4 regions of the Mesorhizobium sp. M2A.F.Ca.ET.046.03.2.1 genome follow, and region 1 is predicted to be linked to each of the others. Evidence: riboswitches for the same ligand, from Rfam matches in the RefSeq annotation. Region 1 holds a riboswitch; each other region holds the start of a gene.
The links. Region 1 has a riboswitch for cobalamin ahead of EJ072_RS27145 (DUF1636 family protein). Riboswitches for the same ligand answer to the same signal wherever they lie in the genome.

Region 1 (7,722 bases):
TGTCGCGGAACAGGCCGGAGATGCGCCAGGTGACGTCGACGCGCGGCCGGCCGAGCGCCGCCGGCGGCAGCACCTCGATGCCGGTAATACGCCCCGTGGCGGCATCCCATTGCGGCCGGCAGCCCATCAACGCCAGGCCTTGCGCGATCTCCTCGCCGCCGGTGCGCAAGGAGGCCGAACCCCAGAGGTCGATGACCAGCGAACGCGGCCAGTCGCCATGGCTCTGCATGTAGCTGCGCACCACTTCCTCAGCCGCCGCCTGGCCAAGGTCATAGGCGGTCGGCGTCGGCATGGTGCGCGGATCGGAGGTGAAGAGGTTACGGCCGGTGGGGAGCACATCGGAGCGGCCGCGCGCCGGCGCGCCGGCGGGGCCTGCCTTGATGTGGCGGCCGTCGAGCGCGGCGAGCAGGTTGGCTTTCTCGGCCGCCGCGCCCTGCCGGCGCAGCGGATCGGCTTCGTCTTCCGTCGCGCGGCCATAGACATGCAGCCCGTCCTTGACGGCGAAATCCTTGAGATCGCAGAGCCAGGCATCGATGCGGCGCAGCGCTTCGTCGGGCTGGTCGGTCTTGGCAACGCCGGCTTCCGAGGCAAGCCCGGTCTTCCGCGCCGTCTCGACGATCAGCTTTGCAAGTCGGTCGCGGCGGCGGCGGTCGAGCCCATCGGCCTGGGCATATTCGTCGACCAGCCGTTCCAGCCTCTGTTGGGCCTCGTCGAGGCCGGCGCCGGTCATGGGCGGGGGCAGATGGCCCAGCGTGACGGCTGATATGCGGCGCTTGGCCTGCGCCGCTTCGCCGGGATTGGAGACGATGAAGGGATAGATGACCGGCAGCGAGCCGGTGACGATTTCGGGGAAGCAGGTGTCGGAGAGCGCGACCGTCTTGCCCGGCAGCCATTCCAGCGTGCCATGCGCGCCGACATGGACGATGGCATGCACGCCGAGCGATTTCCGCAGCCAGAATCCGAAGGCGATCAGCTCGTGGCGGGGAGGCAGGGTTGGGTCGTGGTAGTCAGCGCGGCGGTCGGCCGAGCGGCCACGGTCGGGGGCCAGTGCGACGGTGACGTTGCCGAAGGTCGCGGCGCGGAAGGGGAAGTGTTGCGGGGCGGCAGCCTTCAAAGGCAGGCGTTCCGTCGCCCCCTTCTCTGTCCTGCCGGACATCTCCCCCTCAAGGGGGGAGATTATTTCTTGCGCTCGGCTTTCGCCAATTTTCGGCCTAGCAAGGGGAGAGCCGGCGGCGGAGCTGCCAATCTCCCCCCTGAGGGGGAGATGTCCGGCAGGACAGAGAGGGGGGCCTCGCGCAGCCCTATCTGGTCTTCCGCGTTGCCCCAGGCAGCCCTGACTGCATCACGCGCGCCTTCCGGCAGTTCAGCGGACAAGCGCAGGTAGTCTTTTGAACTTAACCCGTGGCCACCCACCTCCAGCGCATCCAACAACGCCCGCGGCGATTGCGGAATCCCTTCAACCGCATAGCCCTGTTCCTTCAGGTCATGCATCATCGCAAGCACACTGGAGGGCACATCAAGCCCGACCGCATAGCCGGTCCGCCCTGGCGCGCTCGGATAGTCGGGGATCAGGATCGCCAGCTTGCGCTCGGCCCGCTTGGTCCTCTGCAGGCGGATAAACGCCGCGATCCGCTTGGCGACCTGCGCCACGCGGTCCATTTCCGGCCGGTTGGCAAAGGCGCGAAAGGCCAGTGCCGGATCGGTCTCGATCTCGCCCTTGAAGGAGATGGCGCCGGCCAGGATGCGGCCGTCGAGCTCGGGCAGGACGACATGCATGGCAAGATCGGCGGGCGCCAGGCCACGCTGGTTGTTTTCCCAGACCTCGCGGCGCGTCGTGGCGACGATGACCTGGAAGATCGGCACGCCGGCGCGGTCGAACAGGGTCTCGGCGCCGGGCTCCGCGCCGGATGCGAACGCGGTGGCGGTAATGATGGCGGCGGGGTGCAGCGAGGCGAGGGCGGTTTCGACGAAGGCGAGCGACGCCGGGTCTTTCAGGCTGGAGACGAAGATCGGCACGGGCGCGATGCCCTGCGAGCGTAGTGCGTCGACCAGCGCATCGATCGGCGCGACATCGGCGGCCAACAGCATCGAGCGGTAGAAGAGGATTGGGATGACGGCGAAATTGTCGACGTCGAGTTCCGTCGCCCCCCTCTCTGTCCTGCCGGACATCTCCCCCTCAAGGGGGAGATTGCTCTGTCATTGACGGCTTCGCCAATCGCAGACGTTGCAGATGGCTCTTTTGATGCCGACGAAGAAAAGGCGCCGAGGCTGGTGACGGCTGATCTCCCCCCTTGAGGGGGAGATGTCCGGCAGGACAGAGAGGGGGGCGAAGGATCGCCGACCACTGAAAGGTTCGGCTTCTCAACGACACCAACTCCCGGCTGATAATACCCAGCCTTCGGCACGCCGACCGGCTCGGCAACCGCCGCATCCGCTCCCGCAAGCCGCGCCAGCCTCCGCACCAGTGCGCTCATATTGGCCGGCCCGCCTTCGCGGAAATAGCCGAGCAGGGCGTCCAGCTCCGCACGCGGCAGGGTCGAGCCTTGGATCAGGCGCTGGTCCTCGTCATGACTTTCGCCGGGCAGCAGCGCGAGCTTGATGCCGCGCTCGCGCGCCACCGCGGCGAGCTGGTCGCAACCATAGCGCCACCAGTCATAGCCGCCGAGGATGCGGACGAGGACGACCCTGGCGTGGCGGGCGACGCTGTCGATCCAGAGATCGACCGACATCGGGTGGCGAAGATCGCGAAGAGCCGCCAGCCGCATCGAGGGCAGCCGCGCGGCATCGGCCTTCCAAGCAGCGGCCAGGCCGGCGAGGTCGCTGTCGGTGAAGGACAGCGCCACGACATCCGCAGGCGTCTGCCTGAGGTCGATCGGCTCGGCGAGATCGTCGAGCGAAGCGGATGTTGTGGCGAGGATATGCATCGCAGTCCGGATTTCCCTCAGCCGGCGAGGATACGCTCGATCGCCGGGCGGTTCAGCCCCTTGAGGCCGATGACGACAAGCCGCGAGCGGCGTTCGTCTTCGGCTGTCCAAGCGCGGTCGTAATAATGGTTGACGCGCGGGCCGACGGCCTGGAGCAGAAGCCGCATCGGCTTGCCGCCGACCTCGACGAAGCCTTTGACGCGCAACACATTTTCCTGCTCTGCGGCAAGGGCGACGCGCTTTGCCAACTCGTCCGGATTGGCAATCGACGGGATGTCGATGACGAAGGAATCGAAATCGTCATGCTCGTGGTCGAGCTCGTCGTCGTGATGGGTCTTGCGGTTCTCAATGTCGTCCTCGACGGCGAGGCCGAGGCCGAGCAGTACCGAAGGATCGACCTTGCCCTGCGCGGTCGGCACGATTTTCACGGCGCGCGCCACATGCTCGCCGATGACGGCGTTGGCGCGCTCAGAGCCCGCCGCATCCATCAGGTCGCTCTTCGACAGGATGATCAGGTCGGCGCAGGCGATCTGGTCCTCGAACACTTCTTCGACAGGATCGTCGTGGTCGAGCGAGTCGTCGGCGGCGCGCTGCGCCTGGAGGGCATCCATGTCCGAGGCGACGCGGCCGTCAGCCAGCGCCGGGCCATCGACCACGGCAACGACGCCGTCAACCGTCACGCGGCTCTTCACCGTCGGCCACTGAAAAGCCTGCACAAGCGGCTTCGGCAGAGCGAGGCCGGAGGTCTCGATCAGGATGTGGTCGACCTTCGGCGTGCGAGACAGGATCTGGTCGAGCGCCGGCACGAAGTCGTCGGCGACGGTGCAGCAGATGCAGCCATTGGCGAGCTCGACGATGTTTTCCTCCGGGCAGGTGTCGACGCCGCAGCCCTTCAGGATCTCGCCGTCGATGCCGACATCGCCGAACTCGTTGACGATGATTGCCAGCCGCTTGCCCTTGGCGTTCTCGAGCAGGTTGCGGATTAGCGTCGTCTTGCCGGCGCCGAGGAAGCCGGTGACGACGGTGCAGGGCACGCGGGAAACGGAAGCGTTCATGGTCAGTCCTTCAGCATGTCGCGGGGAGGGATGCGGGCAACCAGGCCGCGCTTGAGGGAATCAGGCCGGCCGCGCCAGGGGATCAGGCCGTCGGTCGAAGTGGCGAAGAGCTTTGCACCGGCGACGAGGTCGGCGCCGCTGGTCGTTTCCAGATCGCCGAAGACGTAGCTCCAGCAGCCGTCGCGCAGAAGTGCTGCGCTCAGCCGGCGCTTGCAGTTGCCGAGGCATTCGACGGTGCGGATGCGGATGTTTTCGCCCGATGCAGCACGGCGCGTGCCTTCGGCCAGCAACGCGCCGGCGCGCGGATGCGCATCGGACCCGGTCTCGTCGCGGCAGGATGAGCAGACGATGACGGTCACGCCGTCCGACGCGTCGGGCTCGGACGAAATGTCCGCGATGTTTGCCGGGAAACTGCCGTTGCGATCCAAAACCAGGCTCCTTGCCCGGAAAACCCGCCGGGCATTCGGATACTTAAAGTCTCAGACGGCAGGTCTCCTGGCTCGCGGGTCGTCGCCTCAGATGCCGCCTTCCCGGGAACATCCCAGTGGTTTTCGGCCGGGGCTCGTCGCTCACAGTTGCGGGGACAGCCGCGGATTTGGGTTTTGGCCCGCACCGCATTCCCTCTTGGCTCCTCCCTTTGCCGGGAGAAGACCGTCTGGGTCAGGATTTAGGCTTACGGCTAGGCGCCTGTCAACGCGCGGCTACGACACTGCGATGTCGGCCAGCGCCGGTCCGAGGTCGCCGGCCGGCGTCACTTCGATCGCCTCAAGGCCGAGCCAGCCCTGCGTCTGCTTCAGCTCCTCGAAGAGTTGGGCTGCCGTCTCGGGTGGCGCGCCGGCCTCGGCATAGGCGGCGTGGACGCGCAAGATGCTCGCAGGCCGGTCGGCCCTCAGGTCGACGCGGGCGACGATGCGGTCGCCGAACAGGAAGGGCAGCACGTAGTAGCCGTATTGGCGCTTTTCGGCCGGCGTGTAGATCTCGATGCGGTAGCGAAAGTTGAAGAGCTTTTCGGTGCGCGTGCGTTCGAAGACCACGGGATCGAAGGGGGCGAGCAGGGCGCGCGCTTCGATCCGGCGCGGGATTCGCGCGTCCTTATGGAGATAGGCGGGCCTATCCCAACCTTCGACCTTCACCGGCAGCAATTCGCCGGTTTCAACCAGTTCCTCGATGCGGTCCTTCGTATCGCCGGGCGCCAGCCGGAAATAGTCGCGGAGGTCGCCATAGGTGGCGATGCCATGGGCACGGGCCGAGATACGCAGCAATTCGCGATGCGCGTCCTCGACCGAGGGTACGGGCAGGTCGAGCACGGCCTGCGGCAAAACGCGCTCGGGCAGGTCGTAATAGCGTTCGAAGCCGCGCCGGTAGGCGGTGGTGATGCGTCCGGCCCAGAACAGCCATTCGAAGGCGTGCTTGGCCTCGCTCCAGCCCCACCAGCCGCCATTGCCCTTATGGCCCTCAATGTCGGAGGCGGCGATCGGCCCGCAATCGGCGACCTCTCTATAGATCTCGTCGATCATTTCCTTGCGCTCACGGCCCCATTTGGCCAGGCCGAGATACATCTCCTCGCCCTGCTCGGCGCGCTGCATGCGCCAGCGCAGCAAGGGGTAGGTCTCGACAGGCAGGAACGAGGCCTCATGCGCCCAATATTCAAAGACCGCGCGCTTGCGGGTGACCGCGGCGTTGTCGAGCAGCGCAAGCGGGTAGGGGCCGAGGCGGGAATAGAGCGGCATATAATGAGCGCGCACCACGGCGCTGACGGAATCGATCTGCAACAGGCCGGTTCGCGAAAGCACGCGCGCAAGGTGCCGGCGATCCGGAACCCCTGCGGGACGAGGGTCGTTGAACCCCTGTGATCCAAGCGCAATGCGCCTGGCCATGGCGAGCGAGATCTTCTCCTTCATCAAGCTGTCCTTGCCCCGATCGTCCGTTGGATTTTTAGCCGGTGATTCCGGCCATGCTAGCAGGCAAATGGCGGGAGATATGTCAGGAGAGAAAAGTGGAGTAAAAAGCGAAGGAAATCAAACAGGAGCGGATCGGACCAGTTTCTTCCGATATGGCGTCCAGGGCCGCGATTTGAACAAGGTTTGACTTGCGTCACCGAAACCGCTGCGCTAACCCTCGCCGCGTTGCAGCATGGGCTCCCTTAAAACGGTTCAGCGGTTAAACTGTCACGCTTCCGCATTAGAGTTCGTTGCTGTAATCAAAGTGAACTACCCCGCCGAAGGAAAGCCGCCGCATGAGCGCACTCCTGAGTTCATATCTGCCTATCGTGCTGTTCATCGCCGTGGCGATGATCGTGGGTCTGGCGCTCATCATTGCCCCCTTCCTGGTGGCCTATCGCAATCCCGATCCGGAAAAGCTTTCCGCCTATGAATGCGGGTTCAACTCGTTCGACGACGCCCGCATGAAGTTCGACATCCGCTTCTACCTGGTGTCGATCCTGTTCATCATCTTCGATCTCGAGGTCGCCTTCCTGTTCCCGTGGGCGGTGTCCTTCTCGAAGCTCGGCATGCTCGGCTTCTGGTCGATGATGGTGTTTCTGGCGGTGCTGACCATCGGCTTTGCCTATGAATGGAAAAAAGGAGCGCTGGAATGGGATTGAACGACAGTTCAGGCACCCTCGTCGCGCCGAAGCCCAAGGGCATCATCGACCCCAACACCGGCAGGCCGGTGGGGGAGGACGATCCCTTCTTCCTCGAAATCAACAATGAGCTGGCCGACAAGGGCTTCCTTGTCACCTCGACCGAAGCGCTGATCACCTGGGCGCGCAGCGGCTCGCTGATGTTCATGACCTTCGGCCTCGCCTGCTGCGCGGTCGAGATGATCCACACCTCGATGCCGCGCTATGACTCGGAGCGTTTCGGCGTCGCGCCGCGCGCGTCTCCCCGCCAGTCCGACATCATGATCGTCGCCGGCACGCTGACCAACAAGATGGCGCCGGCACTGCGCAAGGTCTACGACCAGATGCCGGAGCCGCGCTACGTCATCTCGATGGGCTCCTGCGCCAATGGCGGCGGCTACTACCACTATTCCTATTCGGTGGTGCGCGGCTGCGACCGCGTCGTGCCGGTCGACATCTATGTGCCCGGCTGCCCGCCGAGCGCGGAAGCGCTGCTCTACGGCATTCTCCTTCTGCAGAAGAAGATCCGCCGCACCGGCACGATCGAACGGTGAGCCGATGACCCTGGCGTTGAACGAACTCTCCACCTATCTCGGCGAGAAGCTCTCCGGCCGCATCGGCGAAGCCGTGCTTGCCTATGGCGAGCTGACCGTTTCGGTCGAGCGGGGCAATCTGATCGAAGTAGCGACCTTCCTGCGCGACGATGTGCGCTGCCAGTTCATCTCGATCATCGACATTTGCGGCGCCGACTATCCGTCGCGCGCCAAGCGTTTCGACGTCGTCTATCACCTTTTGTCGCCGAAGCAGAATGTGCGCATCCGCCTCAAGGTCCAGGCCGACGAGGAAACGCTGGTGCCGTCGCTGACCGCTGTCTATCCCGGCGCCGACTGGTACGAGCGCGAGACTTACGATCTGTACGGCGTGCTGTTCAGCGGCCATCCGGATCTGCGCCGCATCCTCACCGACTACGGCTTCGAGGGGCACCCGCTGCGCAAGGATTTCCCGCTGACCGGCTTCGTGGAGGTTCGCTACGACGACGAGGCCAAGCGGGTCATCTATGAGCCGGTCGAACTCAAGCAGGAATTCCGCAATTTCGATTTTCTCTCGCCTTGGGAAGGCACCG
Region 2 (7,722 bases), 2.4 Mb from region 1:
TAATGGCAAAGGGGAACTCATCGGCCTTCATTGGCGAAAGCCGGGCGCGAACGCAATGGGTTTGAATACGGCGCAAGAGGCTGCAGAATGCCGCCACGCAGGCTGTCGATCGGAGGTGTCGATGCTGAAGGGAACTTGTCATTGCGGCGCGGCCCGCTGGACGCTGGAAGGCGATCCCGGTGGGATCACCGCCTGCAACTGCACGCTTTGCCGCCGCTACGGCGCCCTCTGGGCGTATGACTATCTCGACGAGCGCATCCGCATCGCGGGACCGCTGAAGTCCTATACGCGCGCCGAGGTGACGGAGCCCGCGCTGGAAATCCTGTTCTGCCCGACCTGCGCCTGCGTGGTCGCCTGGCGCGGCCTGCGCGCGGCCAAGAGCGGCCGCACGCGCATCGCCGTCAATGTCAGGCTGGCGCCGCCGGAGGAAGTCGCCCACCTGCCGATCGACCATTTCGATGGCCTCGACACATTCGACGACCTGCCGCGCGACGGCCGCTGCGTGCGCGATGTGTGGTTTTAGAAAACGGTCCGGGAGACGCGGCGCTCGACAGCCGGTGTCAGGCCGTCATTGCCGGAGGCTTCCTTGCGCGGCGGTTCAACCGGAGTGGGTGCGACGGGCGTAGCATCCGGCGGCATGACGAGTTGAGGCCTCTGCTTGTAGGAGAAGCCGCCGCGGATGCTGCCCATCTTGGCGGCGACGATGTCCATCGCCGCCTTTTCGATATTGCGGTCGTAACGCGTTTCGGCTGTCGCCGGCGCGGCCATGGCGGCCAGCAAGGCCGTGCCGCAAAAAAACGACTTCATTGTTCTTATCCCCTGCCTAGAGCGTTTCACCGTTTCAGCGAAATGGCGAACCGCTCTATCCCTTTGTTTTTATGCAATTCCGGGCGGAAAACCGCTCACTCTTTTCCTTAATTGCTCTGGGGCCAAGGTCTTAGCAGGGCGCCGTTGAAAATCGGCCAAGAGACAGGGTAAGCGAACCGCCAAACGGAAGCGTTAACAAAAGCTTACGGCCGGAAGCCGGCAAACCGATTCAGCGTGTTGAAGTCCTGATTCAGGCGCGCTGCGCCTGCACGCCATGGCCGAGCGTCGCGAAGACCGTGCGCACGATGCCCGCCGAATCCAGGCCGGCATCGGCATACATCTTTTCGGGTTTGGCGTGGTCGGTGAAGACGTCCGGCAAGACCAGCGGGCGCACCTTGAGGCCGCTTTCCAAGAGGCCTTGATGGGCAAGGAAATGCAGGACTTGGGCAGCGAAGCCGCCGATGGCGCCCTCCTCCACGGTCACCAGCACCTCATGCGAACGGGCGAGGCGCCGGATCAGATCCTCGTCCAGCGGCTTGGCGAAGCGGGCGTCGGCGACGGTGGTGGAAAGGCCCGCGGCGCCGAGTTCCTCGGCCGCCAGCAGGCAGTCCTGCAGCCGCGCGCCGAAGGAAAGCAGCGCGACCTTGGTACCCTCTTTCAAGACACGGCCCTTGCCGATCTCGAGCACCGAGCCGCGCTCCGGCATGTCGACGCCGACGCCGTTGCCGCGCGGATACCGGAAGGCGATCGGACCGTCATCATAGGACGCCGCCGTGCGCACCATATGGCGAAGCTCCGCCTCGTCGGCCGCGGCCATGACGACGAAGCCCGGCAGCGTCGCGAGGAAGGTCGTGTCGAAGGCGCCGCAATGGGTGGCGCCGTCAGCGCCGACGAAGCCGGCGCGGTCGATGGGAAAACGCACCGGCAGCTTCTGGATCGCCACGTCGTGCACGACCTGGTCGTAGGCGCGCTGCAGGAAGGTCGAATAGATAGCGGCGAAAGGCTTGTAGCCTTCGGTGGCGAGGCCCGCGGCAAAGGTCACCGCGTGCTGCTCGGCGATGCCGACATCGAAGGTGCGGGACGGAAACACCTCGCCGAACAGGTCGAGGCCGGTGCCGCTCGGCATGGCGGCGGTGATGGCGACGATGCGCTCGTCCTCGCGCGCTTCCTGGATCAGGCTCTCGGCGAAGACCTTGGTGTAGGCGGGCGCGTTGGCCGGCGCCTTGGCCTGCGCGCCGGTGATGACGTCGAACTTGTTGACGCCGTGATATTTGTCGGCCGCGGCCTCCGCAGGCGCGTAGCCCTTGCCCTTCTGGGTCACGACATGGATCAGCACCGGGCCCTTGCCGTTGTCGCGCACATTCTTCAGCACCGGGATCAGATGCTCCAGATTGTGCCCGTCGATCGGGCCGATGTGGTAGAAGCCGAGCTCCTCGAACAGGGTGCCGCCGGTGACATAGCCGCGCGCATGCTCGACGGCGCGGGTGATGGCGCGGTCGGCGCGCTTGCCGAGATAGGATGTCAGCTTCTTGCCGAAATCGCGTAAGCCTAGATAGGCCTTGCCGGAGGCAAGCCTGGCCAGATAGGCGCTCATGGCGCCGGTCGGTGGCGCGATCGACATGTCGTTGTCGTTGAGAATGACGATGAGGCGAGCATCGAGCGCGCCGGCATTGTTCAGCGCCTCGAAAGCCATGCCGGCCGACATCGAGCCGTCGCCGATGACGGAAATGACATTGTTGCGGCCACCCGACAGGTCGCGTCCCATGGCCATGCCGAGACCGGCCGAAATCGAGGTCGAGGAATGTGCGGCGCCGAATGGGTCGTATTCGCTCTCGGCCCGCCGGGTGAAACCGGAAAGGCCGCCTTCCTGGCGCAGCGTGCGGATGCGGTCGCGGCGGCCGGTCAGGATCTTGTGCGGATAGGCCTGGTGGCCGACGTCCCAGATCAGCCGGTCGTCCGGCGTGTTGAAGACATAATGCAGCGCAACCGTCAGCTCGACCACGCCGAGACCGGCGCCAAGGTGGCCGCCGGTCTGCGAAACGGCGTCGATCAGCTCGGCGCGGAGTTCGGCGGCAAGCTGCGGCAATGCCCCTCATCGAGCTTCCGCAGGTCCGCCGGGATGCGGACCTTGTCGAGCAGCGGCGTGTCTGGCTTCACTCGGGCGCGTCCTGCCTCAATTGATCGAACACGGCGCTACCAGCAGATTGCGCCTTAATCATGCGCGGCATAGGCCGCCGCCGGGCGAATGTAAATGCGCGCCAGTGACGCGTGGCGCTGCTTGTTTTGGCAAGCCATCGAAAACGGCTGGAATTGGCGGAAGCCCCCCCAACGTCGTCATTCCAGGGCGAAGCAGGAGCGAAGCTCCGTCGCGGAGACCCTGGAATCCATGCCGTGACTCTGGCCGAAGAGCGCAGCGGAGCAGAATTCTGCACCGTTGCAACGCTTGGAAGTCACGGCATGGATCCTATGGTCTGCGCCGCGTCGCTTCGCTCCTTGCTCCGCCATAGGATGACGACGCAAGGGACGTTTCGGCCAATCGCCAAGGCATGCACCTAGAAACGCATATCCGAGCCGTTAAAAATTCTGTGTGCTCGAGAACTAACCCTCAGGCAGCGGGATAAACTCTTCCTCATCGCCAGGAACGATATCGAAGCGGCCAGTCTTCCATTCCTGTTTGGCCTGCTCGATGCGTTCCTTCGAGGACGAGACGAAATTCCACCAGATGTAGCGCTGGGAACCGAGCGAAGCGCCGCCGAACAGCATGAAATGCGCGCCGCGCTCGGAGGAGACGACGATCTCCTCGCCCGGCTTGAACACAAGGAGCCGCTCGGCCGGAAAAACATCGCCGGCGATCGAGACGTCGCCTTCCAGCGTGTAGATGGCGCGCTCTTCGGCATCGGCCGGAATTTGCACGCTGGCGCCCGCCGCCAGGCGCAGATCGGCATAAAGCGTGTCCGATGCGGTCGCGACCGGCGAGCGCAGGCCGGAGAATTCGCCGATGACGATGCGGCCGCTGACGCCCCCGGCATCGATCTCAGGCAAGCGGGCCACCGACGTGTTGGCGAACACCGGGGCAATCTCCTCCTTGCCGTCCGGCAGCGCCAGCCAGGTCTGCAGGCCGGAGACCGACATCGGCGCGCCGCGCAGTTCCTCCGGGGTGCGCTCGGAATGAACGATGCCGCGCCCGGCGGTCATCAAATTCACGTCGCCCGGCGCGATTACCATTTCGGTGCCGAGCGAATCCCGATGCCTGATCTTGCCGTCGAACAGATAGGTGACAGTGGAGAGCCCGATATGCGGGTGCGGGCGCACATCGAGCGCGTGGCCGGCGCGCAGGATGGCCGGGCCCATGCGATCAAAGAAGATGAACGGCCCGACCAGGCGGCGTTTTGCCGTCGGCAAGGCGCGGCGCACCGCGAAGCCGCCGATGTCCTTGGCGTTCGGGATGACCATCAGCTCGATCTGGTCGCAGGCGAAGGCATCGCCGGGCTCAGGGTCGTTTCCGGGAAAAAAGCTCATGATTATCCCTTAGGCGAAGCGCAACGCCGACCTGGCCTTCGCCTTGGCGGCCTCTTCCTCGCGATTGCGCGGTTCCTGGCTGGTTTCGAGCGAATCGATCAGTTCGCGCGCGGCGGCGGCGATCGCTTCCACGGCGTGATAGAAAGCATGCTCGTTGCGCTTGGACGGTTTCGTCGAGCCGCTCAGCTTACGCACGAATTGCAGCGCTGCATCATGCACCTCGTCATTGGTCGCCGGCGGCTCGAAATTGGCCAAGGTCTTGATGTTGCGGCACATGGCTTGAACTCCTTACCTGCTTGCTCTGCCCACCCAAACTATTCCGCATCGAGCGGCTCCGTTCCCACCGGCTTGCCGTCGCGCGACAGCCTGATCTTCTCAACCTTGTCCTCAGCCGCCTTGAGCAGTCGGTCGCAATGCGCCTTCAGCGCCTCGCCGCGCTCATAGATCTTGATCGACTGGTCGAGCGGGACGTCGCCGCGCTCCAGATCGTCGACGATCTTCTCCAGCGCGTCGAGCGCCTGTTCGAAGCTCATCGCCTTGACGTCCTCATTGCCTTCCACTGCCATACCCTATCCCTTCATCAGCCGCCCGACATGGGCGGCGACTGAAAATGCCAGTCCCTGCAGATCGTAGCCGCCTTCCAGCAGGCTGACGAGCCTGTTGGAGCTGTGGCGGCCGGCGCGTTCCATCAACTGGCCGGTCGCCCAGTCGAAATCGTCCTCGGTCAGATTGATCTCGGCCAGCGGATCGCGGTGATGCGCGTCGAAGCCGGCAGAAATGATGATCAGGTCCGGCGCGAACGCATCGATCGACGGCAGCACGCGCGACAGGAAGGCGTCGCGGAACATGTCGCTGCCGGTCCGCGGCGCGAGCGGCGCGTTGACGATGTTGCCGGCGCCGGTCTCGCTCTTCGCCCCGGTGCCCGGGTAAAGCGGCATCTGGTGGGTCGAGCAGTAGAGCACCGACGGGTCGTCCCAAAAGATGTCCTGCGTGCCGTTGCCATGATGGACGTCCCAATCGACGATGGCGACGCGCTCGGCCTGATGCTTCTTCTGCGCATAGCGGGCGGCGATGGCCGCCGTGTTGAACAGGCAGAAACCCATCGCCGTAGCCTTTTCGGCATGATGTCCCGGCGGGCGGGCGGCGACGAAGACATTTGAGGCGCGGCCCTCGAAGACGTCGTCGACCGCCGCGTTGGCCGCGCCGATCGCCGTCACCGCGGCCTGCCAGCTTTTCGGGCTGGCGCTGGTGTCGGCATCGATCGAGACGATGCCGGTCCGGGGGATCGCCGCACGCACGCGCTCGACGAAAGTCTCGGGGTGCGCATAGACGATGGTTTTCTCATCGCCTTCCGGCGCCTTGACGCGGTCGAGCGCCGAAAACGCCTCGTCGTCCAGCACGCGCTCGATGGCGCGCAGGCGGTCAGGCCGCTCGGGGTGGCCGGGCGGCGTGAGGTGTTCGAGGAAGATTGGGTGCGTGTAGAGACGGGTGGCCATGGCGCCTAATCTAGGCACCCGCGGCCGTAATGACCATGTTTGAAAAGCCGAATGGCTGGGGAAATTGCGCCAGCCCATGTCGTCCGCGCCATTGGCGGGTGCCGAACTTCGCGGTAAGGTCGTCCCGCTGCCTGGTGCCCGCGACGCGGGAGAATCGGGAACACGGTTTTATTCCGTGGCGTGCCCAACGCTGTGAGGGGGACCGCGCCGGCAAATGCCACTGTCGATGACGGGAAGGCGCCGGAGCGGGACGATCCCGAGCCAGAAGACCGGCCCGGCAGACATGGTTTTCCGCTTGGTCAGGCGGGGGACTGCTTGTCGCAAGGGGAAAAGCGATGACGGCAGCAGCGATCGCCGCGTGTGGCGACGACTTTGACCAATTGGCGCGCGACGCGGTGTACCGGGCGATGTTCACCAGGCGCGACGTGCGCAGCCATTTTGTCCCCGACAATCTGGATGACTGTGTGCTGGCGCGGCTTCTCACCGCCGCGCACCATGCGCCGTCTGTTGGCTACATGCAGCCGTGGAATTTCATCGTCATCCGTGATGCCGAGCGGCGCAGACAGGTGCGCGACCTGTTCCTCGCCGCGCGCGAGCAGGAACTGCCGGCGATCGAGGCGGAACGGCAGGCGCTCTACCGGAAGCTGAAACTCGAAGGCATCTGCGAAAGCGCGCTCAATCTCTGCATCACCTGCGACCGGCAGCGGTCGAAGGACTCACCGCTCGGGCGCTGGCACAATCCGGAGATGGATCTCTACAGCACCGTCTGCGCGGTGCAGAATTTCTGGCTGGCGGCACGCGCCGAGGGCGTCGGCGTCGGCTGGGTGAGCATCATCGAGACGGAGGCGCTGAAGAAGCTTCTGTCGATCCCCGAGCATGTCACGCCGATCGCCTATCTCTGCGTCGGCCGCGTCTCGGCATTCGCGCCGAAGCCGGACCTCGAAGCGCATGGCTGGGGCAAGCGCCTGCCGCTGCCCGAGTTGGTGATGAGCGAGACGTTTCGCGGCGCCGGCGAGGCGCCGCTCAAATCGGCGATTGCAAGGCTAGGTCGCCAGCAGTGATCAAGCGGCCCGGGGCGTATCCCAGCGCGAGCCGCCGAAGGAGCCCAGCGCCTTGTCGCGCAGCTCCCTGAATTTGGACGACGCCTCGGCGAGGCGGTTGTCCCATTCTGGATTGGGCACTTGGCCTTCGATGGTCTCGAAATACACCTGCATCAGCGAGGCGATGGCGAAGGGCTCGATGAAGGCCGCCTTGAAGGCCCAGGCAAAGACGATGGCCAGCACGAAGGCCCAGCCGGCAAGCTGTCCGGGCATGACCCAGAGGATCGCGGCGGCAGGCGCCAGCATCAACAGGAAAATCACGAAAGAAACGCCCCACATGATCGCAGCCAGCCAGACGGCGTTCTTGACCATGTGCTTGCCGTTCTGGGCGTACAGCACGACGCCTTGCCGGGCCGTCTCGAAGGGCGAGTTCGAATTGATGCGGATGTTGTAGCCGAGTATGATTTCGTCGACATAGGTCAGAGACAGGCGGATCACCGTGTTGATGAAGCTGACTAGGCCGCTCAGGCCCGGAATGGGCAGGAAGGCGGCAACGCCGCCGATCAGGCCGGTGATGGCGCGGATGGCGCCCTTGACCAGCTGGTCCACGACGAAAAGGATGTTGGCCTCGGCGAAACGCTGGCTGACCACTTCCTTGGCATAGGCGATCTGGCCCTGGCCGTCGGGCACGTCATGGCCGTCGATCAGATGTACCATGACGGCGATATGGCCGGCTTTCAGCACATAAAGGATGTATTCGCGGATCCAGTAGACGGCGATCGACACAATGCCGAAGCCGACCACGCCACCCCACAGCGCAAAGGACATCGGTCCATCCGGATCGGTCGAGATATGACCGA
Region 3 (7,722 bases), 3.0 Mb from region 1:
TATTCGAACAGCGTGACGCCGGAACTCGATATATCGTATTTCTTCAACGACAACATCGCCGCCGAACTCATACTCGGCACCACCTATGCCAACATCGATGGCCAAGGTTCGATCGGCGGGCTGGGCAAGATCGGCAAGGTTTGGCTGCTGCCGCCAACGCTCACATTGCAGTATCATTTTACCGATTTCGGCGCCTTCAAGCCCTATGTCGGCGCCGGCTTGAACTATACGATCTTCTATCACCAGCAAGCCGGCAGCGCCGATGATCTCAAGGTCAAGAACACATTCGGCGCCGCGCTGCAGGTCGGATTCGACTACATGGTGGACCAGCACTGGGGCGTCAACTTCGACGTGAAGAAGCTTTTCCTTAAGCCCGACTTCGACGTCACTGTCGCCGGCGCTAAGCTCACAGGCAAGGCTAAGCTCGATCCCTGGCTGGTAGGCGCAGGTCTCACCTACCGCTTCTAACGACGAAGCACCCTGAAAAGGCATTCCCAAGTCCGCGCCCGGATCATCCGTGCCGAGAAGTGCACCGCGATGGGTCTAAAGGGAGTTGTTGGCATGCGCGTAGAAAACGATCATTGCGACGTGATCGGTGTGCCGGCCGCTCCCACGCAACTTGATGATCTGTCTTCTGCGATTCTGCAGCAGAGGGGAGTGGCGCGGGTGGCGCTGCCTGGCGATGTGGTGGCCTGGGCGGCAGGCCGTCACCAGACGCTCAGGCGGATGCTTTCCGACCAGCGTTTCAACAAGGACTGGCGACAGTGGCGGGCGCTGCAGGATGGCGAGATTCCCGAGGATCATCCGCTGATCGGGATGTGCAAAGTGGACAACATGGCCACAGCGCACGGCGCCGATCACCGGCGCTTGCGCGGCCTGCTGTCCAGCAGCTTCGCGCCCAGTCGTATCGCCTTGCTGGCGCCACGGATCGAACAACGCGTCGATCAACTCCTGGCCGAGATGGCGCAGCGCGGCGGCAGTGCCGATCTGATGTGCGAGTTCGCTGTTCCGCTGCCCACCAACGTGATCGCCGAACTGTTCGGTTTGCCGGACGAACAGCGTGAAGAGATCGTCGCCCTCACCTACAGCCTGGCCAGCACCTCCGCTACAGCCGCAGAGGTAAGACAGACGCGGCAGCGCATCCCGGAGTTCTTCCGTCGTCTGATCGCGCTCAAGCGTCGCCGGCTCGGCGACGATCTGGCTTCGGCGCTGATCGTCGCACGCGACAATGGCGAGCTCGTTTCCGACACCGAGCTCATCGACATGCTGTTCATGGTGCTCTCTGCAGGCTTCGTGACTGTCGCCGGCGTCATCGGCAATGGCATGCTGGCATTGCTGACGCATCCGCAGCAACTGCACCTGGTACGCAGCGGCCAAGTTCCGTGGTCACAGGCGATCGAGGAGATTCTGCGGTGGGGCAGCTCAGCGGCCAATCTGCCATTTCGCTATGCCACCCAGGACGTGGAGATCGACGGATGCATAGTGCGCCGCGGCGACGCCGTGCTGATGGCGTTACATGCGGCGAACCGGGACGAAAAGGCCTTCGGTCCCGGCGCCGACCGGTTCGACGTCACCCGGCTGCACAACCCGCACCTGTCGTTCGGCGAGGGACCCCATTCGTGCCTGGGCGCTGCGCTGGCGCGCCTGGAATTGGGCTGCGCCTTCCCCGCGCTATTCGGGCGGCTGGAGGATCTGGCGCTGAGCATCGCCGCGGAGGACGTGGTCTACATGCCGTCTTACGTCATTCGCTGCCCGCAGAGCCTGCCGGTCACCTTCCGCCCTTCCATGCCCCAGAGAGTGCGGCATTCGCCCCGGATTCACTGATTCTGAGTGGAAGGCTCGGCCAGTTGTTCTGCGTTTGCATGGGAAGCAGGCGCTCGGCGCAGTACCGGAGGTCATCCCGAAGCTCGGGTGGTAAACGTTGTCGCTTACGCCCTGGTCCAGACTTCGCTCCAGCTGGCTTTTCCCAGTATCGGACGCGGCGACCCCCAATTCTCTACCAGCCGTATGATCGAGGTCCTATAAGGAACCCGCAGGTGCGGAGTACAAACCGAGGCCTGCCGACATACAACTCCGCTGCTCTTGAGAGGAATCCGGTATTGCCCCTGCGCCTGCCAATAATCCGTCGCTTGAAATCCCCTGACCTGTTTGGCGCCATCGATCGCCTGCCAGCACCCGGCACGCCGGCTAGCGAGCGGACATTCGAGGTCCTCAATCCATCGAGCGGGGAAGTCTTGGCGGTGCTTCCCGACATGGGTGTGAAGGAGACACGCGCTGCGATCGACAAGGCCTACACGGCGCAGCCTAGATGGGCTGCACTGCCCGCCCGAGAACGCAGCGACGTTTTGTGGCGGTGGCATGAACTGATCATGGACCACGCCGATGATCTTGCCGCGATACTCACTGCAGAGATGGGCAAGCCGTTTGCCGAAGCCAAGTCGGAGGTGTCGCATGCGGCCGCGTATCTGCAATGGTACGCCGAAGAAGCCAATCGCATCTATGGCGAGACGATCCCCCCACCATCGATTGACCGTCGCATGATGGTGATCAAGCAGCCGATCGGTGTCGTGGGCACAATTACGCCATGGAATTTCCCAGCGTCGATGGTGGCGCGCAAGATCTCGCCGGCCCTGGCGGCGGGCTGCGCGATTGTGCTTAAACCCGCTGAACAGACGCCGCTCGTGGCAGGCGCAATGTTCGCCCTCGCGCATCAAGCCGGCTTTCCCGACGGCGTCATCAACCTGGTATATGCGTCCGAAGGTGACGCCGTAGGACGCGAACTCTGCTCAAATCCCAAGGTGCGAAAGATCAGCTTTACGGGCTCGACCGAGGTTGGCCGGCTGCTCATGCGCCAGTGCTCGGACCAGATCAAGAAGGTCAGCCTCGAGCTCGGCGGCAATGCCCCTTTCATTGTCTTTGATGACGCCGATATCGACGCTGCGGTTGACGGCGCGATCCAGGCGAAATTCCGCAACGCCGGTCAGACTTGCGTTTCGGCGAACCGCCTTTACGTCCAATCGAGCGTTCACGATGAGTTCGTCGAGAAGTTCGTGGACAAAGTCCGGCACTTGTCGGTTGGCGACGGCTTCGTTGCCGGAGTGGACATTGGACCGCTGATCGACATCCATGCTCTGCGCAAGATCGAGTCGCACATTGCAGATGCCGTTGCCAAGGGTGGGATTATTCGATGCGGGGCCGAACGCATCGGCAAGGATGGCACCTTCTTCAAGCCCACAGTGCTCACCGAAATTTCCAGCATCATGGCTGTTGCGCAAGAGGAGACTTTCGGGCCGCTGGCGCCGATCATTCGCTTCGAAGATGCGGATCAGGTTGTGCGTGAGGCCAACGACACGATCTACGGCCTCGCCGCCTATTTCTATGCCTCGAACCTCAAGCGTGTCTGGCGCGTTGCCGAGGCATTGGAATACGGCATGGTTGGCATCAACACGGGGCGTATGTCTTCGGAAGCGGCGCCTTTTGGCGGCATGAAGCAGTCCGGCATCGGGCGGGAGGGTTCCCGCCACGGGCTCGAAGACTACCTCGAAATGAAATACCTCTGCATGGGCGGCATCTGATCTCTATCTGGATGGACACCTCGGGCGGCGCACGATCAAACCAAAGAGATGATTCGAGCGCGGACCGCTTCGGGTCGTTTCAGTGCCCCCGCCTGCGCGCCTTAAGCTTGGATAGGTGAGCAACCTACCGTCCGCAGGTGCACCTTGCCTCCTCGCTGTAGAGGGGTTTCAACGTAGCTGGGCGTCTAGATGCATACCGCGGCACGTCTCGCCAGGCCGGTGTCTGCTGCAACTAAGAAGGCGATTGTGCATCAGGTGCGCTGAGACAGCGAAGGTAGTCAACCCGACGATGCAAGACGTCCGCACGGCGAATTGGCGCACCGAAACGTTTACGCCGCAACCTCCTTATTGCCGCACGGCCCACTGAGCCCCCTTCGCGCATCGCTCTGAATCGGTACAGTCGCCGGCATTCTCGCCTGGAGAAGATTCAGTGACACAAGACGTGCCCAGGCCGCGCATGCACGAAAGACATTGAGGGTTGAGATCCAATGATTATAGCGCATCTGCTCGACATGGACGGGGTCCTGGTCCGGGGCGGCCAACCGATTTCTGGCTCGGTCGGCTATGTTGCCGGGCTAGTCGCCAAGGGTGAGCCCTTTCAGATCTTCACCAATAACTCGCGGTTCACGCCAGAAGATCATGCCGAGCGTCTAAGAGCGGTTGGCTTCGCCGTGCAGCCAGAGCACATCTACACATCGGCGCTCGCCACCGCGCGGTTCATGGCGCTGCAAAAGCACCGATCAACTGCCTATGTTATCGGCGACCACGGTCTGGTCGAGGCCCTGCGGCAGGCAGGCTGCCGAATAACAGAGTTTGCCCCCGAATTCGTGGTCCTCGGAGACACCACGTCGTACCACTACGAGCAGATCGCAACTGGCGCTGAGCTTGTGGCGAAGGGCGCGCGCTTTCTCGCCACCAACCCGGATGCCACTGGCCCGACCGAGCGGGGCTCCCATCCGGCGTGCGGGGCTGTCGCGGCACTAATCGAGAAGGCCACCGGCCGTCAGCCCTATTTCGTCGGGAAGCCGAACCCGTTCATGATGCGCGACGCGCTCGACCGGCTGGGAGTTCGAGCTGTCGATACCATCATGGTCGGGGACCGCATGGATACCGACGTGCTCGCGGGGCTGGAATCGGGCCTGAGAACAGCCCTTGTGCTTACTGGTGTGACCAAGCTGGCAGACATAGAGCGGTTTCCATTCAGACCGGACTACGTGGTCGAGTGCCTTGCCGATCTGGGCCAAATCATAGCGAACCAATAAGCCGAACGCACCCCTACACGAAGACCGAACGCTCCTCTACGTTCCGCATGCCGGCCGTCAACCTGGGCAATGATCGGGAGGAACAGCCGGCCCGCATCCAGAAAAGAAGTGATAAGCGTGACAACTTAGTCGAAGTGCACCCATGTAGGGCAAGCAAGTTCATTGTGAGCTTCACTGCTTTGGTTCTGCACGTTCCAGCGATCGCACCGGAATTGATCCGGTGATTGGGTGCGCCCGTTGTCGGATCGTCGACGATGTCCGCAATGTCACACAATGCTTTCAGAGCGATTGCATCGTTCCTAACGATTTTCCCAGTTGGCACGACGATGCGTTCTCTGTGCAAGAGCACTGCGACGCGGCCGACCCGAGAAGGCACCACCTGATGATCACGCCGTTCCAACAATAGGGGCGCCGCCTCCAACGAGCGCCGATCAAACGGAAGCCATCGCGCTTTCATTCGTCTGGTTGTCCGGACATGACGAATTCGATTTCGGGCCAAAAGTGAGTGCACCCGATGACCCCCATGTTTGTGGAAGGCGAACGGGCACTTGCGTCGACGGCCGGCCAGTCGGCAAACACCCTGAAGCACTTCGGTGGAGCGCAGTTCGAGCGCGACGGGGCGGCGCTGAATGCCTTTCGACCGACCCGACCCTCGTAAGCGGCTTTGGGCGAAAGAGACCGATCAGCGCAAGGTGTTACTCGCATAATCACATAAACATCTCGTTATATGGTATTGACAAGGATCGAAGCGGCTGTGATTGTACGCATGTCATGGTTCTTCGCGCGGCACTGCCGTAGCGGAGCTAAGAGGGAAGCCGGTGCGATGCCGGCGCTGCCCCCGCAACTGTTAGCGGCGAGCCAAGCCCATTGATGTCACTGAGGCGAACGGCCTCGGGAAGACGGGCGGAGGCTTTGACCCGCGAGCCAGGAGACCTGCCACGACGAACAACGTCCACGGGCGGGGTGTCTGGTGGTCGCGGTAGCTCGGCTTCGTGCCGCCTATTCGCGGGTTCCTTGTCCCCCGCCCCAACCATCGGGGTATGGCATGACTGTCTCTCAACGAATTCCTGTAGCAACGCTCGGCGTGCCGCGTATCGGTCGACGGCGGGAACTGAAATTCGCGCTTGAAAACTACTGGTCCGGAAAATCTCGCGCTGCCGATCTGCTCGCGACGGCGAAGACGCTGCGTGCCGCTAGCTGGAGGGAGCAGCACGATCGCGGCGTGTCGAAAATCCCGTCCAACGATTTCTCGCTTTATGACCACGTGCTCGACACAGTCGCCATGGTCGGCGCCGTTCCGGCACGATACGCCTGGACTGACGGCGAGGTCCCACTCGATATCTATTTCGCCATGGCGCGCGGCAATCAAGGTCAGGCCGCGGATTGTGGACCTGCCGGTGACGAGCCTGCGGCCAATGGGCAGGGCCTTGCCGCGATGGAAATGACCAAATGGTTCGACACCAACTACCACTACATTGTGCCGGAACTCAGGGACGATCAGAGCTTTGCCCTCTCGTCGGCGAAACCGGTCGATCATTTCCTCGAGGCCAAGGCGCTCGGCATCCACACTCGCCCGGTCCTGCTTGGACCGGTTACCTTTCTCAAGTTGGCGAAGTCACCTGAGGAAGGTTTCAACCCTATCGCGCTCCTGCCACGGCTGCTGCCCGTCTACGAGGAACTCCTGCAGAGGCTAAAGCTCGCGGGAGCCGATTGGGTGCAGATCGATGAGCCGGCGCTCGTGCTCGATCTGATTCCCAACGAACGGGATGCGCTCCAATTCGCCTACTCCCGGCTGTCGAAAGCAGCACCCGAGTTGAAGATCATGGTCGCTACCTATTTCGGATCGCTGGGAGACAATCTCGAGACCGCAATTTCTCTGCCCGTGGCGGGACTGCACGTGGATCTCGTGCGCGCTCCAGAGCAGTTGGAGGCCGTCGGCCGGCTCGCGCAGAAGGAACTTGTGCTCTCGCTCGGGCTGATCGACGGCCGCAACGTCTGGCGCGCGAACCTGCCTGCGATATTTGACCGTATCAAGCCGATCGTCGCCGGTTGGCCGCTGGAGCGGGTGGAGATTGCCCCGTCCTGCTCGATGCTGCATGTGCCGATCGACCTGGACTTGGAGACGGCACTCGATGCGGATGTGAGGTCGTGGCTCGCCTTCGCAGCGCAAAAGACCGACGAGCTGGTCGTGCTCGCCCGTGCCCTGGCCGAAGGCCGGGACGCAGTGGCCGCCGAACTGGAGGCGTCGGCTGAGGCTGCCGCCGTTCGCGCGACATCCGCCAAGGTGCATGATCCGCTCGTCGAAGGCCGGGTCGCCAGGATCAAGGTCGGCATGACGCGCCGGAAGAGCGCATTTGCCGGCCGCTCCAAGCTTCAGGCCGACGTGTTTGGCTTGCCCCCCTTCCCCACCACGACGATCGGCTCCTTCCCGCAAACAGCCGAGATTCGCAAGGCGCGGGCAGCTCATGCCAAAGGCCAGCTGAGTTACGTCGACTATGAAGCGTTCCTGAAGAAAGAGATAAAAGCCGCCGTTCGCTGGCAAGAAGAGATCGGACTCGACGTGCTGGTCCACGGCGAATTCGAGCGCAACGACATGGTGCAATATTTCGCCGAGCAGCTCTGCGGCTTCGCCTTCACGCAACACGGGTGGGTGCAAAGCTATGGCTCGCGCTTTGTGCGACCCCCGATCATCATTGGAGATGTGTCGCGACAAAATCCGATGACACTACATTGGTGGCGATATGCCCAGTCGCTAACGCTGAAGCCGGTGAAAGGCATGCTTACCGGTCCCGTGACGATCCTCAATTGGTCCTTCGTCCGAGACGACCTTCCGCGCTCAGCCGTCTGCCGTCAGGTCGCGCTCGCCATTCGCGATGAAGTGAGCG
Region 4 (7,722 bases), 3.1 Mb from region 1:
GCCCAACAACTGGCTGTCGATCTTCGGCGGCTCGGCCTGGCAGTGGGACACCAGCCGCCAGCAATATTACATGCATAATTTCCTGGCCGAGCAGCCCGACCTCAACTTCCACAATGGAGAAGTCCAGGACGCGCTGCTCGACATCACCCGCTTCTGGCTTGAGCGCGGGGTCGACGGCTTTCGGCTGGATACGATCAATTTCTACTTCCACAGCCAGGGGCTGGAGGACAATCCGGCGCTGCCGCCGGAACAGCGCAACGACCAGACCGCACCTGCGGTCAATCCCTACAACTACCAGGACCATATCTACGACAAGAGCCGGCCGGAGAATCTCGGCTTCCTCGAGCGCTTCCGCGCGCTTCTGGACGAATATCCGGCACAGGCCGCCGTCGGCGAGGTCGGTGACTCGCAGCGCGGCCTGGAAGTGGTCGCCGCCTACACCGCCGACGGCAAGCGCGTGCACATGTGCTATTCCTTCGACTTCCTGGCGCCGGAGAAGATCAGCGCGGCGAAAGTGCGCGCGGTGCTGGAGGCCTTCGGCCGGGTCGCCAGCGACGGCTGGTCGTGCTGGGCCTTCTCCAACCATGACGTGATGCGGGTCGCCTCGCGCTGGGCCGCCAACGAGACGGACCCGACCGCCTATCTGAAGGTGATCTCGGCGCTTCTGATGTCGCTGCGCGGCTCGGTATGCATCTACCAGGGCGAAGAACTCGGCCTTGGCGAAGCGGAGCTGAAGTTCGAGGACCTGCAGGACCCCTACGGCATCCGCTTCTGGCCGGAGTTCAAGGGCCGCGACGGCTGCCGCACGCCGATGGTGTGGGAGGCCGCGGCCAAGAATGGCGGCTTCTCGACCGCCAAGCCCTGGCTGCCGGTGCCGGGCAGGCACCTGTCGCAGGCCGTCAACGTGCAGCAGGGCGATGCAAGCTCGCTGCTCGAGCATTACCGCCGCTTCCTCGCCTTCCGGCGCCAGCATCCGGCGCTGGGCAAGGGCGATATCGACTTCATCGAAAGCGATGGCGATACCGTCGCCTTCACGCGCCGCGAGGGCAATGAGCGGATCGTCTGCGCCTTCAACCTCGGCAGCAAGCCCGCCGAGGTCAATCTCGGCCAAGGCTCGCTGAAGCCCTTGCCCGGACATGGCTTTTCGGGACAGACTGGCAGCGGGCCGGTCCGCCTCGGCGGATACGGCGCCTGGTTCGGGCGCATCGACTGAACTTGCAGATAGAGATCAACGGAAGGAGAGAACCATGGCCGATGTCACGCTCAACCAGGTGAGGAAATCATACGGCAACCTCAATATTCTCCACGGCATCGACCTAGACATCAAATCGGGCGAGTTCATCGTCTTCGTCGGACCGTCGGGATGCGGCAAGTCGACCTTGCTGCGGTCGATCGCCGGTCTCGAGGAGATCACCGGGGGCGAACTGAAGATCGACGGCGAGGTGGTGAACGACGTGCCGCCGTCGAAGCGCGGCATCGCCATGGTGTTCCAGTCCTATGCGCTTTATCCGCATATGACCGTCTACGACAACATGGCCTTCTCGATGAAGATCGGCAAGGAAAGCAAGGCGGAGATCGACAAGCGGGTGCGACAGGCGGCGGAGATCCTGCAGCTCACCAAATATCTCGATCGCCTGCCCAAGGCGATGTCGGGCGGCCAGCGCCAGCGCGTCGCGATCGGCCGCGCCATCGTGCGCAACCCAAAAGTGTTCCTGTTCGACGAGCCGCTTTCGAACCTCGACGCAGCGCTTCGCGTCGCCACCCGCATCGAGATTGCCAAGCTCAAGGAATCGATGCCGAACACCACCATGATCTACGTCACCCACGACCAGGTCGAGGCGATGACGCTGGCGGACCGCATCGTGGTGCTGAAGGACGGCGTCGTCGAGCAGGTCGGCACGCCGATGGAACTCTACAAGCGTCCGGGCAATCTGTTCGTCGCCCAGTTCATCGGCTCGCCGGCGATGAACATATTGCCGGCAAAGATCGAGAAGGCCGGCAATCCGACCGTGGTCAGCCATGTCGGCGACCGCAAGGCGACGGTGCCGATCGCGACGCCTGCTTCGGCGAATGGCGCGGCGGTCAGCTTCGGCGTGCGGCCGGAGGATCTCGCGATCGCCACCGGTTCCGATTACCTCTTCGAGGGCAAGGTCGACTATATCGAGCAACTCGGCGAGGTTCAGCTCGTCTATATCGATATCGGCCGCGCAGACCTGCCGCTGGTCGCCAAGCTGCCGGGCAATGTCGAGGTCAAGCGCGGTGAGACGCTGCGGCTCAACGCAAGCGCCAGCGATCTGCATATTTTCGACGCCGACGGCCATTCCTTCACGCTGCATCGCGAAGAGGCGAAGGCAGCCTGAGCGCAGAGCCGCTGCGGCAAAGAGAAGCGGCGGGCCCTGGCCCGCCGCTCCTGTTTTCAAATCACGGTCGGCTGTTAACGATTGCCGAAGTGGTCGCGGTCGCTGCCCTGCTGCGGAGCCGACTTCTGCGCGTCGCGGGACGAATTCAGCAGCTTGTAGACAGGCGAGTCGGTGCCGATCGACGAGGTGCGGGTCGTATCCACGGCGGGAGCCGGCTGGTTGACTCCGCTGTTGCCGTGATTGTCGCTGCCCGCAAAAGCAGCCGAGGAAACGGCCATGAGAGCCGCGGTGGCAAGAATGATCTTTTTCATCTCAGTACTCCTGAATTTCCTGATCCGACCGAGGCGACGGGCAAACCCGTCGCCGTTCGAAGTCGGCTGTTAGTTGTTACCGAAAAGGTTGCGGTCGGCGCCCGTGGTGACAGGCTTCTGTTCAGCCGGTTCGGACTTGCGGACCGAGGCTGTGTAAGAAGAGTCGACCGTGGCGGCCGGCGGGTTGGCAGCCTGCGCGTTGTAATTGTCGCTACCGGCAAAGGCGCTGCCGGAAATTGCCAGAAGGGCGGCGGCAGTGAGAACAATCTTTTTCATTTTTGCTACTCCAGTATTTTTATTCAGTCCGTCTAGCGGCGTGTCTTGGGAATGAAATCGCGTCGTTCGGACAGCGCTCATTTGGGTGAGCCGACTGCGGGATTCCAATCACGAAGTTTTTTCGTCTGGACCATGAATCCGCCTCTTGAAGTTTTCATAAGCATGCCTACAACCATTTTTTTGCTAAGTTCAATCAATGACTTATGTGATTTATGCTGCTGGCTCACCAAGTGTGTCGGAGCGCCAACGTTCACAGCGTTCTGCACGCACCGTCAACAGAAACGAACCGTTCGGTTCGATTTTAGAATCTGCTAATAGTCACTTTTTGATACTGTTAACCATCAACGACGCTCCCGAACCTCGTCCGGGAGCACCCCTGGAAGCCGGTGGCATGGCGAGAAGGACGAGAATCGGCAACGTGAACACGCCGCCCATTGTCGCGCCGTATGGATGCGATGTCGTTTTCATGCCGACGGGAAACCGGCCGTCGTGGTTAGATCAGGCCATCTCAGGTGCCGCTTCGTCGCGACGAGGCGGAGAATTGGGAAGCCGGTCGAAATCCGGCGCTGCCCCCGCAACGGTGGTGGAGTGAGGTCGCAACGGGAGACCACTGGGCCATGGGCCTGGGAAGGTGTTGCGACCGCCCGCGAGGGCAACTCCAAAGCCCGGAAACCAGCCAGAGACATTTTGAACTCGACTGATCGCGGTGGGCGGTCAAGAGGCGGACGGCGCGTGCCCGGCCCTGCCGGTGGCGGTCGTTCTTCTCCATCACCACCAGTTCAGTCCTTGATGCGAGGACAGGACATGGATGCGCGCAACGACATGCTGAGGCTCCTGCAGAGCCGCAAGCAGGGCTACTCGCTTGAGCAGCCCTTCTACACCGATCCCGACTATTTCAAGCTCGATATGGAGCTGATCTGGCATCGTGACTGGTTGTTCATCGGCCATGATTGCGAGCTGCCGAAACCAGGCAGCTACATCACCGTTCAGATCGGCGATTATCCGGTGGTGCTGGTCCGCGACCAGAAGGGAAGGATCAACGCTTTCCACAACTCCTGCCGGCATCGCGGCAGCCGCCTGTGCAACACCGACAAGGGCACCGCCGCCAAGCTGGTCTGTCCCTACCATCAGTGGACTTACGAGCTCGACGGGCGGCTGCTGTTCGCGCGCCAGATGGCGGACGGCTTCGACAAGAGCCAGTTCGGACTGAAGCCCGTGGCCTGCGAGAGCGTCGGCGGCTACATCTTCATTTGCCTGGCAAAAGAGCCGGCCGACTTCGCGCCGATGCGCGCCATGATCGAACCCTATGTCCTGCCGCACCGGCTGAGCGAGGCGAAGGTCGCGTTCGAATCGACGATCGTCGAAAAGGGCAACTGGAAGCTCGTCTGGGAAAACAACCGCGAGTGCTATCATTGCGCCGGCAACCATCCGGAACTGTGCAAGACTTTTCCGGAAGCGCCGACGGTGACAGGTGTGCAAGGCGCCGACAGCGATCCGGAAATGCTTGCGCACTGGGCGAAATGCGAGGCGGCGGGTCTGCCGAGCCGGTTCCGGATCGATCCGGCCGGGCAATACCGCGCAACGCGCGCGCCGCTGCTGCGCGACGCCGTCAGCTACACGATGAGCGGCAGACGCGCCGTGACGAAAAACCTGTCCGCCAGCGTCGCCGCCTACCGCATCGGCACGTTGATGCACTACCATTACCCGACCACGTGGAACCACATCCTCATCGATCACGCCGTCACCTTCCGTGTGCTGCCGATCAGCGCCACCGAGACCGCGGTGACGACGAAATGGCTGGTCCACAAGGACGCGGTGGAAGGCGTCGACTACGATCTGGCAGAACTCACCCATGTCTGGACCGAGACCAACGATCAGGACCGCCGCATCGTCGAGGAAAACGCGCTCGGCATCCTGTCGCCGGCTTACGAGCCTGGTCCCTATTCCGAGTTGCATGAGGGCGGTGTCATCCAGTTCGTCGAGTGGTACGCCTCCTTCATCGGTCCGCGCCTTGCCGAAGGCGGTCGCCCGGCGTTGCGCAGCGTCGCCTGAAGGCTAAGGAGATGAACGCGATGACGGATCTCGGCCTCTATCGCCATCTCGACGAGATGGCGCCCTGGAACGACAGGCTGCAGGTGCTGGAAGTGATCGGCGTCAGCGACGAGGCGCCGCAGGTGAAGACGTTCACCTTCCGCTCCGACAATCAGACCTGGTTCCGCTACAAACCCGGGCAGTTCGTGACGCTGGAATTGCCGACGGCCGACGGGCCGCTGATGCGGACCTACACGCTGTCGTCCTCGCCGTCGCGGCCGTTCTCGATCGCGGTGACGGTGAAAGCGCAAGCCGACAGCGTCGGCACGCGCTGGATGTTCGACAATCTGAAGCCCGGCGTCCATGTGAAGGCCTACGGGCCGACCGGCGATTTCTCGCTGCACAGCCATCCAGCGGCCAAATATCTGTTCATTTCGGCCGGTTCCGGCGTCACGCCGATGATGTCGATGCTGCGCTGGCTGAACGACTGCGCGCCCTGGACCGATGTCGGTTTCGTCAATTGCGCGCGGCGGCCGGAAGAGATCATCTTCCGCAAGGAGCTCGAACTGCTCGGCAGCCGCATGCCCGGCCTGTCGCTCGGCTTCATGATCGAGGAGCGGTCGAGCCGCGAGGGCTGGTTCGGCCATATGGGCCGCATCGACGCGATCCGGCTGCCGCTTCTGGCACCCGATTTCCGCGAGCGGGAAATCTTCTGCTGCGGGCCGGACCCCTTCATGCGCGCCGTGCGCCAGATGCTGGAGGCCGCCGGCTTCGACATGAGCCGCTACCATCAGGAGAGCTTCGCGGCGCCGGCCGTGGAAGAAGTCCCGGCGCCGTTCGCGATGCCGGCCGGCGACGAAGCCAAGCCGCTCGCCGAGGCGGTGACGCCGGTCCGCTTTTCGCTTTCAAACGTCGATGCGGAATGCGTCCCCGGACAGACCGTGCTGCAGACGGCGCGCGCTTCGGGCGTCAGGATCCCGGCGGCCTGCGAGTTCGGTCTCTGCGGCACCTGCAAGGTGAAAAAGGTCTCCGGCGAGGTTTCGATGAGCCACAATGGCGGCATTCTCGATCACGAGATCGATGACGGCTATATCCTGGCCTGCTGTTCGAGGCCGTTGTCGGCGCTGGACATCGAGGCCTGAAGGCTTGTCGGTCGAGGCAAGGGCCGTTGCGGGAACACCCTCGCCGGCCGCTGTCCTGCCGAACAGAAGTTCAGTGCCCGGAGGCGTCTCGTGGCGAAGGCTCGCCGAGCAATCGGCGCGCCGGATCAGGATGATTTTCCGTTGAATCGCCATCCTGATCCAGCTCTTTGTTGGAGCATGATCTCTTCCGAAAACCGGTTCCCACTTTCCGGGATCATGCTCTTTGTTGAAGCATGATCCCTCCCGAAAACCGGCACCCACTTTTCGGGATCATGATCTAAACCCCGTAGCGCTCGGTGCGGATGATCCCCGCCGGAACGCCGGCGCCGATCAAGGCGTCGGCGGCGGCCGAGACGAACGCATTCGAGCCGCAGACATAGGCGAGCCTTGGCGTCTTGGGCAGGCGCTCGACGGCCTGCGCCATCATGCGGGCGTCGACGCGCCGGGAATAATCGGAGGGCCGCCTCGCCGGTTCGCGGGTCAGCGTCAAAACCAGGTCGAATCCGTCGCGACGGTCGTCGAGGCCGATCAGCTCGTCGCGGAAGATTACCTCGTCCCAGACCCGCGCCGAAAACACCAGCGCGACGGGCACCGCCGTGTTGCGCAGCGTGCGATGACGCACCATCGCCATCAGCGGCACAACGCCCGAGCCGCCGCCGACCAGAAGGATCGGCCCGCCGTCGCTCTCCTCCCAGATGAAATGGCCGCCCAGCGGCCCGCGCAGCTCGATCTCGTCGCCGACGGCGGCCACGTCGTGAAAGAAGGGCGAGACCTCGCCGTCGTCCAGCCGCTCGATCGCCAGCTCGACGCCGCCGCCTGCTTCTGGCGCCGAGGCGATGGAATAGGAGCGGCGCGCCTGGTAGCCGTCCGGGGCCGTCAGCCTGATGTCGACATGCTGTCCGGCAAGGTGAGCGAAAGGCCGCGACGGCTGGAACCAGAAGCTGGTGACGCGCGGCGTGCGCTTTTCGATGCGGGTGATCGTGGCTGCCTGCCAGGGCGATTGCGGCGACGGCTCGGCGCTCATCGATTGCTGCTCACGCGTCGCCCCTCACCGGTCGCTGGAATAGCGCTGCTCGCGCCAGGGGTCGCCATACATGTGATAGCCGCGAAGCTCCCAGAAGCCCGGTTCGTCGCGCTCGGTGAACTGCAGCCCGTTCACCCATTTGGCCGACTTCCAGAAATAGAGGTGCGGCACCAATAGCCGTGCCGGCCCGCCATGATCCGGCGTGATCGGCTTGCCTTCATAGAGCAGCGCCACCATCGCCTTGCCGGTGACGAGGTCCTTGGTCGGCACATTGGTGGAATAGCCGTCAAAGGACAGCGCCAGCGTGTAGGCGGTCGGCGGCTCGATGCCGGCGTCGGCGAGGATGTCGTCGATCATGACGCCCTGCCAGGGCGTGTTGAATTTTGTCCAGGCCGTCACGCAATGGATGTCGCGCGTCATCTTGCTCTGCGGCAGCGCGTTGAACTCGGCCCAGTTCCATTTCTTGATCGGCTTTGGCCCGTGCTTGAGGGTGAAAGACCAATCCTCCGTGCGCACGCGCGGCGTCGGCCCGGCCGAAAGCACGGGAAAACCCTGCTCCAGATACTGGCCGGGCGGAA

Region 2: linked by a shared signal. The riboswitch ahead of bluB (5,6-dimethylbenzimidazole synthase) and the one ahead of EJ072_RS27145 (DUF1636 family protein) in region 1 are both predicted to bind cobalamin.
Region 3: linked by a shared signal. The riboswitch ahead of metE (5-methyltetrahydropteroyltriglutamate--homocysteine S-methyltransferase) and the one ahead of EJ072_RS27145 (DUF1636 family protein) in region 1 are both predicted to bind cobalamin.
Region 4: linked by a shared signal. The riboswitch ahead of EJ072_RS12235 (aromatic ring-hydroxylating dioxygenase subunit alpha) and the one ahead of EJ072_RS27145 (DUF1636 family protein) in region 1 are both predicted to bind cobalamin.

Annotation. Positions count from the first base shown of each region.
Region 1 is NZ_CP034449.1:5,697,242-5,704,963, forward strand. Features, by position in the region: gene EJ072_RS27120 (cobaltochelatase subunit CobN) at 1-1,156, opposite strand, end outside; partial or broken gene EJ072_RS37035 (cobaltochelatase subunit CobN) at 1,309-2,924, opposite strand; gene cobW (cobalamin biosynthesis protein CobW) at 2,942-3,979, opposite strand; gene EJ072_RS27145 (DUF1636 family protein) at 3,982-4,407, opposite strand; cobalamin riboswitch at 4,447-4,650, opposite strand; gene EJ072_RS27150 (winged helix-turn-helix domain-containing protein) at 4,681-5,880, opposite strand; gene EJ072_RS27155 (NADH-quinone oxidoreductase subunit A) at 6,216-6,581, shown strand; gene EJ072_RS27160 (NADH-quinone oxidoreductase subunit B) at 6,572-7,153, shown strand; gene EJ072_RS27165 (NADH-quinone oxidoreductase subunit C) at 7,158-7,722, shown strand, end outside.
Region 2 is NZ_CP034449.1:681,729-689,450, forward strand. Features, by position in the region: gene EJ072_RS03375 (TlyA family RNA methyltransferase) at 1-21, opposite strand, end outside; gene EJ072_RS03380 (GFA family protein) at 122-523, shown strand; gene EJ072_RS03385 (hypothetical protein) at 520-807, opposite strand; partial or broken gene dxs (1-deoxy-D-xylulose-5-phosphate synthase) at 1,058-2,964, opposite strand; gene EJ072_RS03395 (pirin family protein) at 3,406-4,326, opposite strand; gene EJ072_RS03400 (DUF2277 family protein) at 4,336-4,602, opposite strand; gene EJ072_RS03405 (exodeoxyribonuclease VII small subunit) at 4,641-4,892, opposite strand; gene EJ072_RS03410 (histone deacetylase family protein) at 4,896-5,822, opposite strand; cobalamin riboswitch at 5,938-6,115, shown strand; gene bluB (5,6-dimethylbenzimidazole synthase) at 6,158-6,883, shown strand; gene EJ072_RS03420 (hypothetical protein) at 6,884-7,722, opposite strand, start outside.
Region 3 is NZ_CP034449.1:1,291,968-1,299,689, forward strand. Features, by position in the region: gene EJ072_RS06230 (OmpW family protein) at 1-468, shown strand, start outside; gene EJ072_RS06235 (cytochrome P450) at 562-1,824, shown strand; gene EJ072_RS06240 (NAD-dependent succinate-semialdehyde dehydrogenase) at 2,145-3,575, shown strand; gene EJ072_RS06245 (HAD-IIA family hydrolase) at 4,064-4,837, shown strand; cobalamin riboswitch at 5,593-5,793, shown strand; gene metE (5-methyltetrahydropteroyltriglutamate--homocysteine S-methyltransferase) at 5,883-7,722, shown strand, end outside.
Region 4 is NZ_CP034449.1:2,581,160-2,588,881, forward strand. Features, by position in the region: gene EJ072_RS12215 (alpha-glucosidase) at 1-1,213, shown strand, start outside; gene ugpC (sn-glycerol-3-phosphate ABC transporter ATP-binding protein UgpC) at 1,248-2,360, shown strand; gene EJ072_RS12225 (DUF680 domain-containing protein) at 2,435-2,671, opposite strand; gene EJ072_RS12230 (DUF680 domain-containing protein) at 2,741-2,947, opposite strand; cobalamin riboswitch at 3,441-3,643, shown strand; gene EJ072_RS12235 (aromatic ring-hydroxylating dioxygenase subunit alpha) at 3,752-4,999, shown strand; gene EJ072_RS12240 (hybrid-cluster NAD(P)-dependent oxidoreductase) at 5,020-6,120, shown strand; gene EJ072_RS35940 (hypothetical protein) at 6,211-6,357, shown strand; gene EJ072_RS12245 (ferredoxin reductase) at 6,398-7,144, opposite strand; gene EJ072_RS12250 (sulfite oxidase-like oxidoreductase) at 7,169-7,722, opposite strand, start outside.